3 regions of the Paenibacillus sp. FSL R7-0333 genome follow, and region 3 is predicted to be linked to each of the others. Evidence: predicted binding sites of a transcription regulator. Region 3 holds the regulator's gene; each other region holds the start of a gene.

Region 1 (3,286 bases), 280 kb from region 3:
CGCAATGAACGTAGAGAAATGTGCAGTTAACCCGGCTATCGTTGGCCAATCCGCTGTGAAGATCGCTGAAATGTGCGGCATTCAGGTTCCTGCCGGAACGAAGATCCTGGTAGCTGAGCTTGAAGGTGTAGGTACTAAATATCCATTGTCCGCTGAGAAGCTGAGCCCGGTTCTGGCTTGCTACAAAGTGAAGAATGCTGACCAGGGTATCGAGCGCGCAGCTCAAATCGTTGAATTTGGCGGCATGGGCCATAGCTCGGCTATCCATTCCAACAACGAAGAAGTAATCATGAAGTTCTCCAACCGTCTGCAGACCGGACGTATTCTCGTCAACTCGCCATCGACTCACGGCGCAATCGGCGACATTTATAACACTAATATCCCTTCATTGACACTGGGCTGCGGATCTTACGGACGCAACTCGGTATCGCAGAACGTCACTGCAATCAATCTGATCAACGTGAAAAGGGTGAATCGTCGTACCGTGAATATGCAATGGTTTAAAGTACCTGACAAGATTTACTTCGAAAAGGGAGCCACTCAGTACCTGGCCAAAATGCCTGATATCACACGCGTTGCTATCATCACTGACCCAGTAATGGTTAAACTGGGGTATGTTGAAAGAGTTGAGCACTATCTGCGTCAGCGCCAGACTCCTGTAGCGATCGAAGTGTTCTCGGAAGTTGAACCGGATCCATCGACTACTACTGTAGAAAAAGGTACAGCTATGATGAACAGATTCCAGCCGGACTGCATCATCGCACTCGGCGGTGGTTCCCCAATGGATGCTGCCAAGGGCATGTGGCTGTTCTACGAACATCCGGATGCAGACTTCAACGGCCTGAAACAGAAGTTCATGGATATCCGCAAACGGGTATACAAATTCCCTAAGCTCGGCAACAAAGCGAAATTCGTTGCCATTCCAACCACTTCGGGTACCGGTTCTGAAGTAACATCGTTCGCAGTTATCACAGACAAGACAACAGGCAATAATACCAAGTATCCGCTCGCTGACTATGAGCTGACTCCAGACGTAGCAATTATTGACCCTGAGTTTGTCTACAGCTTGCCTAAGACTGCAGTTGCCGATACAGGCATGGACGTATTGACACATGCTATCGAAGCTTATGTATCTGTAATGGCCAGTGACTATACCGATGGTCTGGCAATCAAAGCCATCCAACTGGTGTTCCAGTGGCTGGAGAAATCCGCACTGCAAGGCGACAAGCTGGCCCGTGAGAAAATGCACAATGCTTCGACGCTTGCCGGTATGGCCTTTGCCAACGCATTCCTGGGGATTAACCACAGCTTGGCACACAAATGGGGCGGACAGTATCACACCGCACACGGCCGTACCAATGCGATCCTGATGCCGCATGTTATCCGTTACAATGCCAAGAAACCTACGAAGTTCGCTTCGTTCCCTAAATATTCGCACTTTGTAGCTGACGAACGGTACGCAGAAATCGCCCGTATTCTGGGATTGCCTGCACGCACTACCGAAGAAGGCGTAACCAGCCTGATCAATGCAATCCGCGACATGAACAAAAAACTCGGTATCGAAGAATCCTTCTCGGCTCTTGGTTTCGATCCTAAGGACTTTGAATCCCGTGTAGACTATCTGGCTGACCGTGCATTTGAAGACCAATGTACTACTGCCAATCCTAAAATGCCGCTGGTCTCCGAGCTTGCTGATGTATACCGCAACGCATTCTACGGCAAATTCGATAACTAATTAACGGTTGCCTGGCAAAGAATAAGGTTAAAGGTTAATATGGGACTGGATGGAAGTGACAAATATCACCGAAAGAGTGATATTTGTCACAGTCCTTTTTCAGAAAATAAACTAAAATGTTTATATAGACAACGATCCCCGTTATGAAGATGTGATTGTGAATTTTATAACAACTATTAGCCTCGGGATCACGAGACACGGGATTAACCTTCAAGCCCGCGATCTCTACAAATATAATAAATATAAATGGAGGGATTTAGCATGTCGGTGATTGAAAAAGAAGTATTAGAAGCAAAATCAGGTTGGAGAAATTTCACAAAAGGTGTCTGGGCCAAGAAAGTTGACGTTAACAACTTTATTGCCAAGAACATCAAGCCTTATGAAGGAACTGAAGATTTCCTGGTTGGACCTACCAGCAATACAACTGAACTGTGGAAGATTATCTCCCAGCTGAGCAAGGAAGAAAGAGAAAGAGGCGGCGTATGGGACGTTTCCCTCGATACTGTCTCCACCATCACTTCCCACGCTCCTGGCTACATTGACAAGGATAAGGAACAGATTGTCGGCGTTCAGACTGACGCGCCTTTCAGACGTTCCATTCAGCCGTTCGGCGGTATCAAGATGATGATCGATGCTACTAAGGCTTACGGCTTCGAGCTTCCGCAGAATATCGTTGACATGTTCACGAACATCCGCAAAACGCATAACCAAGGCGTATTTGATGCATATACACCAGATATGAGAGCTGTGCGTAAATCCGGCGTAATCACAGGCCTTCCTGATGCTTATGGCCGCGGACGTATCATCGGCGACTATCGCCGTATTGCTCTGTATGGTATTGATTTCCTGATTAAAGACAAGAAGCAGCAACTGGCTGAGCTTGAAGTTGACTCCATGACAGAAGATGTTATCCGTCTGCGTGAAGAGCTGTCCGAGCAAATGCGTGCTCTTGGCGAACTGAAACAAATGGCTGCAGCTCATGGTATGGACATCTCCAAACCGGCTACGAACTTCAAAGAAGCTACACAATGGGTATACTTCGGTTATCTGGCAGCTGTTAAAGAACAGAATGGTGCGGCAATGTCCCTTGGACGCGTATCTTCCTTCCTTGATATCTATGTTCAACGCGACGTTGAAGAAGGTACTCTGACTGAAGAGCAAGCTCAAGAAATCGTTGACCATTTCGTAATGAAGCTGCGTATCGTGAAATTCCTGCGTACGCCTGACTATAACGACCTGTTCTCCGGCGACCCAACTTGGGTTACAGAATCCATCGGTGGTATGGCTGAAGACGGCACAACCCGCGTAACCAAGAACAGCTTCCGCTTCCTGCATACCCTGTACAATCTGGGACCTGCTCCAGAACCAAACCTGACTGTACTGTGGTCTGAGAAGCTTCCTGAAGGCTTCAAAAAATATTGTGCCAAAGTATCTATTGAGACCAGCGCTATCCAATATGAGAACGATGATGTAATGCGTCCATACTGGGGTGAAGATTATGCGATTGCCTGCTGCGTATCCCCAATGCGTATCGGTAAGCAAATGCAGTTC
Region 2 (3,286 bases), 1.6 Mb from region 3:
CTATACCCATGTTAGTCTCAGACTCCTTATCCTATCCTTTGTACTCAGCCGGGTAGAAATGGTCCGAGGTGGCAGTATATTTGCCTATCCTGCACATTCAAACTGCTCTCAACTGATCCGCTTACCACGATAGGATGGATTGTGAAGCCTGTGAGCTTTAAGAAGCTCATACCGTTTCGTGCAGGGACTCACTTCAGGCGGGAATGTCAGGATCAAAGATATAGTCTCAGTCACAAGGAGGAGCGCTGCTTAAGATTAGCTGCCGGAGATTCTGCCCAGGCTATGTTCTTCCTGCAGTGTCTGTTTCCTTGAGCTGATACCTGAATTATACCGTCCGTGCGGGGAATAGTAAAAAGCCGAAATTTTTAAATTTGCACTTCCTGTTTGGAAAAAGGTCTTGTAAGCGCTATTATTCTGCGTTTTCCTTAGAATCTGCCGAATTCAAATCCCGCTGCCTTTGCTGTATAATGAAAAGGATGGTTTCAATGCTGCGTAGACTCCGGCAGCTTTGCCTGGAGGGAAAGGATACGGAAATGAGCTTGTATGGGGTGAAGCTTGAGGAACTCGGCAGCGGGCTGCTGAAGTCCTTTTTGGAGGATAATTATATATGTGCAGGCTATCCCGGTACGGGTGATCTGGAGAAGCATAGCAGAGAAGAGATCAGCAGCAAGCTGGCTGCCGCCGGCTATCACGGGCAGGAGCTGGAGGGTGCAACCCATACCCTGGATACCTTCGTCAATGCGATGCAGGATGGGGATTATGTGCTGATCGCCGATGAAGAATGGGTGTATCTCGGGGACCTTGGCGATTACTTCTATGATACCCGGCACAGCGGCGCAGAGAATAGTACAGCCCACCGGCGCGGTGTCACCTGGCTGAAGAGTCTGCCCCTCGCTGCGGTTAATCCGGCTGTAACAGGGCTGCTTGCCTCTGACAGCAGAATAACTGCCTATTCAGGAGTGCTGCCCGCAGCCCGAATCGATCTGTGGCTGGGGAATCAGGCAGGGGATGGCGGGAATGCCGCCGGTGCCTGTCCGGTTCAGGTGGATGAAGCTACAGTAGCGCAGGCGCTGGCTGTCCTGAAGGCAGCCTTGAACAGCACGGATGTAGAGCGGCAGGAGCGTGCGGCTGTGGCGATTTTGCAGTATGCGCGGTGAGCATGGATTGAGAATACGGCAGGATGATATAGACAAGGGTCTTTCGGCATATTAGCCGAAAGACCCTTTTTATTAGATGAATTCAACAAACTCATTAACCGGCTTGCGGTAGCCGCGCGGTCTGATCTTGTGCTGGTTATCCTTGCCGATCGTAATCAGCATCACCGGAACCATATGGTCGCCGAGACCGAGGGTAGCCTTCACAGCCTCCGGATCAAAGCCGATCATCGGGCAGGTATCCCAGCCCTTATCCTTGGCAATCAGCATGAACTGCATCGCCGACAGAGAAGCATTGCGGATCGCTTCATCCCGCTGGAACGCATCGTTCCCGGTATAAGCATCGTTGATGGATTGAATGGTTTGCTCGTATGCATCCTCGCTCATCGCTCCCAGCAGCTTAAGTCCGCTATAGATTTCTGGAGCCTGCAGGTAGGCATTCTTGTCACCCAGCACCACAATAACAGCAGAAGCAGTGTGAATCTTGTATTGGCCATACGCGTCCTTGCGGATGGCTTCCTTTACGTTGTCATCGCTGATCACCTTGTAATGGGTGTGTTGAAGATTATAAGCCGAGGGAGCCAGACGTGCCAGGGAGAACATCTCTTCGAGCTCACTCTGCGGGATGGTAACACCTTCCACAAAATTATTAGCCGATCTGCGGGCCTGCACCAATTCGGAAAAAGTACTCATAAGTCATTACCTCCATCTAATATGTATGCTGCTTAGTAATAATTAATTGCTGATATTAATTAATAAACTTACATTTAGTTACTTGCTTAAGATATCACGACTCTCTGTATACGTCAATGAGGAAAAACATAGTAATTTGTAAAATTTAACCTTGTTAAACGACTGAGTTCGATAAAACCGATGAGGAAGTGATAATAATCACAAAAATAGGTTGCAAAGGTAAAAAGATTGTGACAATAATAACAAATAGAGTGTTATAATAGTCACATAGTTTCACCTGGATGTCATTGTGCAAGAATACGATTTGTAAAAGGAGACTTCGATATGTCAGAAACCGTTACCCAAACCCTGCCTGAACAAGAAATACCAGAAGCAGCTCTTCCCAGAGAGGATGTGCTGAAAGAGCTTTTGAAGCCGGAGGTGCAGCAATCTCTGATTCTTTTGGTAGAGCAGCTGCCGCAGATCACACAAATGGTCAGTGTATTGTCCAAATCACTAGATTTTGTGCAGTCGGTTGCCACAGATGAAGTACTTAAGAATGATACAGTCGGTGCGATTAAGGAAATGGCGGGTCCTGTGGTGGGCACTGCCAAGAATCTGGCGGCTACTGTTATTGAAGCGAAAGACCGCGCGGAAGCAAGCAGCGAAACAGTCAGCCTGTTCGGCATGATGAAGATGATCAAGGACCCGCAGGTACAGAAGGCTCTCCGGTTCATGAATGCCTATCTGCAGGTCAGCGGTGAACGTCAATCGGGCAAATAAGCCCGTAATACTTAATGATGGAGGAATTATCATGTCAAAACATATAGTGATTCTAGGTGCAGGCTACGGCGGCCTGCTTAGTGCCTTAACCGTTCGTAAATATATGAGCAAAGCGGAAGCCAAAATAACAGTAGTCAATCAGTATCCGACACATCAGATTATTACGGAATTGCACCGGCTTGCAGCGGGCAGTGCGTCTGAACAGGCGGTTGCCATGCCGCTGGCGAAGCTGTTCGCCGGTAAAGATATTGATCTGAAAATCGCCAAGGTCAATTCGTTCTCCCCAGAGAACAAGCAGGTTATTCTCTCGGACGGCGTCATGCTGACCTATGATGCTCTCGTTGTCGGTCTGGGCAGCACCACCGCATACTTTGGTATTCCGGGACTTGAAGAATACAGCATGGTGCTGAAATCAGCAGCAGATGCGCTGCGGATCCGCCGTCATATTGAAGACCGGATTCGTGACTACTCCAAAACCCGCAACGCAGCAGATGCAACGATTCTGATCGGCGGCGGCGGACTAACTGGCGTAGAGCTGGTAGGCGAAATTGCCGATATTCTGCCTAAGCTGACGAAGCAATATGGAGTGAATCCTGCTGAGATCAAGCTTCTGCTCGTTGAAGCAGGTCCGAAGATTCTCCCTGTCCTGCCGGATCATCTGATTGAGCGCGCTACAG
Region 3 (3,286 bases):
AGGCCTCCGAATGGAGCGGCGTGATCGACCGGATCTATCCCGATCTGCTGACGGTGAAGGAGTCCTGGGATGCGCTCAGCGACCGGCTCTTCAGCCTGCTGCCCGAGCGCAGCGATGCCGGGGCCGGTGAAGCAGGCCAGCTGGTGGCACGCCTGCAGCCGGGCAAGAAGCCGAAGGATTGGGAGGAGCTGGCTGCCCTTGAGAATACACTGAACCTCAGTCTGAGCGATATCATCCGCAAGGGCGACAAAATGCTCAGTGAAATGCGTGACACGGACAGCCAATCCTCCTCAGACAGTCTTGTGACTGATATCGGTGGGTTATTCAAGGATCTGGCATCCATTAGAGAGCAGATCCGCTTCTTCATGAGTCTGAACGATGAGAACATCGTGTATTGGCTGGAGGGAAGCGGCAATTATAAGGGCAAGTCGCTGCAAATGTATGCTGTTCCCGTAGATGTCAGCACCCAGCTCAGGGAGCTGTTCTTCGATAAGAAGAAGAGCATTATCCTGACCTCGGCCACCTTATCCGTGGATAAATCCTTCCAGTTTATGATTGATAACCTGGGTCTTGGCGAAGCTGCAGAGCAGCGGCGTCTGATGACTGCACTGCTTCCGTCGCCATTCAAGTATCGTGAGCAGGCTCTCCTGGTCATTCCCCGGGACTTCCCGAGCGTCAAGGGGAGTATTGGGGATGCCCGCTTTGTGGACACCCTCGTGCACTCCCTTGCCGAGACAGCTGTAACAACACGGGGACGGATGCTGGTGCTGTTTACCTCCTACAAGATGCTGCGCCAGGTGTATGAACCGCTGAAGGAGGCACTTGCCTCACAGGATATCGCGGTACTCGGACAAGGTGTGGAAGGCGGCAGCCGGAGCAAGCTGATCCGCCGCTTCCAGGACAGCCCGGCTTCGGTCTTGCTGGGTACCAGCAGCTTCTGGGAAGGGGTGGATATCCCGGGAGAAGCATTGACCTGCCTGGCGATTGTCAGACTGCCGTTCCAGCCGCCAAATCACCCGCTGGCAGAAGCGAAGTCGGAGCTGCTTCAGGCACAGAAGAAGAATCCGTTCATGAAGCTGTCCGTGCCGCAGGCCGTCATCCGCTTCAAGCAGGGCTTCGGGCGGCTGGTCCGCACGGCGCAGGACCGGGGCATCGTAATTGTGTACGATACCAGAGTCATTGAATCGCATTATGGAAAGTACTTCCTGTACTCGCTCCCCGGTCCCAAGATGGAGCATATGCTCACCGAGCAGATGGTCCCGAGAATTGCCGAATGGCTGGATGACGGCGGGGTTTCCTAATTCTTCTGCTATTGCTATTATTAATAAGTCATGATTAACCTGAAGATCCGTTCCCGCCTGCCCTGCCACTCCGGCAGGCGGCGGGGCACGGTTGCTATAATTGTACGGGTCTAACACAACTTTTAAGGAGGAGAATACATGAAATCGGATAAAATATCGGAGGCCGTCGTGCGCAGGCTCCCAGTGTACCTGCGTTTCCTGAACGATCTCCAAAAACGTGAAATCTCCACAGTCTCTTCTCAGGAGCTGGGCCAGAAGCTTGACCTAAATCCCGCCCAGATCCGTAAGGATTTGGCTTATTTCGGCGATTTTGGCAGGAAAGGCATCGGCTATGATGTATCTTATCTGATTGAGAAGATCCGCCATATCCTGAAGCTTGACCAGCAAATTAATGTTGCACTGGTTGGAGCCGGTAACCTCGGTCATGCCTTGTCTAACTACAACGCTTACTTGAAGGATACGATGAAGATTACTGCCATCTTCGATGCCTACCCGCCGAAGGTGGGCCAGCAGATCAACTCGCTGGTTGTGCAGCCGATGGAGGAGCTAAGCAGTACAATCCGTTCGCAGGGCATCCGGATCGGGATTATTACCGTGCCCGACAGTGAAGCCCAGAACGTAGCTGATATTCTTGTGGATTCCGGTATCGAAGCGATTCTGAACTTCGCACCGGTTATTCTCAAGACGCCTGCCAATATCCGGATTCATGCCGCAGATTTCACCACAGATCTGCAGAGCTTGGCCTATTATTTGCATGATGGAAAGGATGAGGCTGAAGATGAGCAGTAAGATCACGATAATCAAGAATGGGCACTTCCTGGTTCCGGGCAGTGACAAGCCGGTACTGAGCGGGTACATGACCCTGGAGAATGATTTGATTACTTACATAGGTGAAGCTGAGCCGGTAGTGGAGGATGGCGCACAGGTCGTAGACGGCAGCCGTCTGCTGTTCATGCCTGGTCTGGTCAATACCCATGGTCATACTGCAATGTCACTGCTGCGCGGATACGGCGACGATATGGTGCTTCAGTCTTGGCTGCAGGAGAAGATGTGGCCGATGGAAGAGAAATTCACTGGTGATGATGTATATTGGGGAACCTCGTTGTCCGTGCTGGAGATGCTGAAGGGCGGCACAACCACCTTCCTCGATATGTATGATCATATGGACCGGGTAGCGGAAGTGACCGAGCAGTCTGGTATTCGTGCTGTGTTGATGCGCGGCGTAATTGGGCTGTGCCCGGAAGAGGTACAGCAAGCGAAGCTCGCTGAGGCGATTGCTTTTGCCCGTAACTGGCACGGCAAGGCTGACGGCAGAATTACGACCATGCTCTCACCGCACGCCCCGTACACCTGTCCTCCAGAGTTTTTCATGAAGTTTGTGCAGGCTGCCCATGATCTAGACCTGCCAATGCACACCCATATGTCCGAGACGCGCCATGAAGTGGAACAGAACGTGGCCGACTACGGCCTGCGTCCGGTCGCACATCTGGAGAAGCTCGGAATGTTCACCCGTCCTTCGCTCATTGCCCACGGGGTTCATCTGAACGATGAAGAGATCGGGATTCTGGCCCGCCATAACGTTGGCGTGTCGCATAACCCCGGCAGTAACCTGAAGCTGGCCAGCGGGGTTGCCCGTGTTCCTGAACTGCTGAGAGCCGGGATTAAGGTCTCCCTGGGTACAGACGGTGCGGCAAGCAACAACAATCTGGATATGTTCGAAGAGATGAGGCTGGCGGCTCTGATCCACAAGGGCGTAAGCGGTGATCCTACAGCGGTACCGGCTCCTGAGGCGCTTCTGATGGCTACGGAGTACGGGGCGCAGTCTATTTTCCTAAGCGGGGTAGGCCGGCTTGCAGCAGGAATGAAGGCCGACTTCATCGCACTTGATATTGACCAGCCTCATCTGCTGCCGCATACCGATCTGCTCTCCCATGCCGTATATTCGGCAAGTGCCAAGGATGTAGAGCATGTATGGGTGAACGGCC

Evidence for each region. Region 3 encodes Rex, which represses fermentation and respiration genes when NADH is low (regulators of the CRP and FNR family bind a similar motif). Its sites were predicted from a motif close to TTGTGAAATATTTCACAA; they were not measured.
Region 1: pflB (formate C-acetyltransferase) is a predicted target of Rex. The motif match lies at 1,891-1,908, and genes of this name have one in related genera.
Region 2: MKY86_RS11650 (DUF1641 domain-containing protein) is a predicted target of Rex. The motif match lies at 2,076-2,093, and genes of this name have one in related genera.

Annotation. Positions count from the first base shown of each region.
Region 1 covers NZ_JBBOBZ010000001.1:4,765,176-4,768,461, reverse strand. Annotated here, with positions in the region: gene adhE (bifunctional acetaldehyde-CoA/alcohol dehydrogenase) at 1-1,735, shown strand, start outside; gene pflB (formate C-acetyltransferase) at 1,997-3,286, shown strand, end outside.
Region 2 covers NZ_JBBOBZ010000001.1:2,855,347-2,858,632, forward strand. Annotated here, with positions in the region: gene MKY86_RS11640 (hypothetical protein) at 486-1,157, shown strand; gene MKY86_RS11645 (nitroreductase family protein) at 1,230-1,847, opposite strand; gene MKY86_RS11650 (DUF1641 domain-containing protein) at 2,172-2,609, shown strand; gene MKY86_RS11655 (NAD(P)/FAD-dependent oxidoreductase) at 2,641-3,286, shown strand, end outside.
Region 3 covers NZ_JBBOBZ010000001.1:4,486,863-4,490,148, reverse strand. Annotated here, with positions in the region: gene dinG (ATP-dependent DNA helicase DinG) at 1-1,301, shown strand, start outside; gene MKY86_RS18945 (redox-sensing transcriptional repressor Rex) at 1,440-2,090, shown strand; gene MKY86_RS18940 (amidohydrolase) at 2,080-3,286, shown strand, end outside.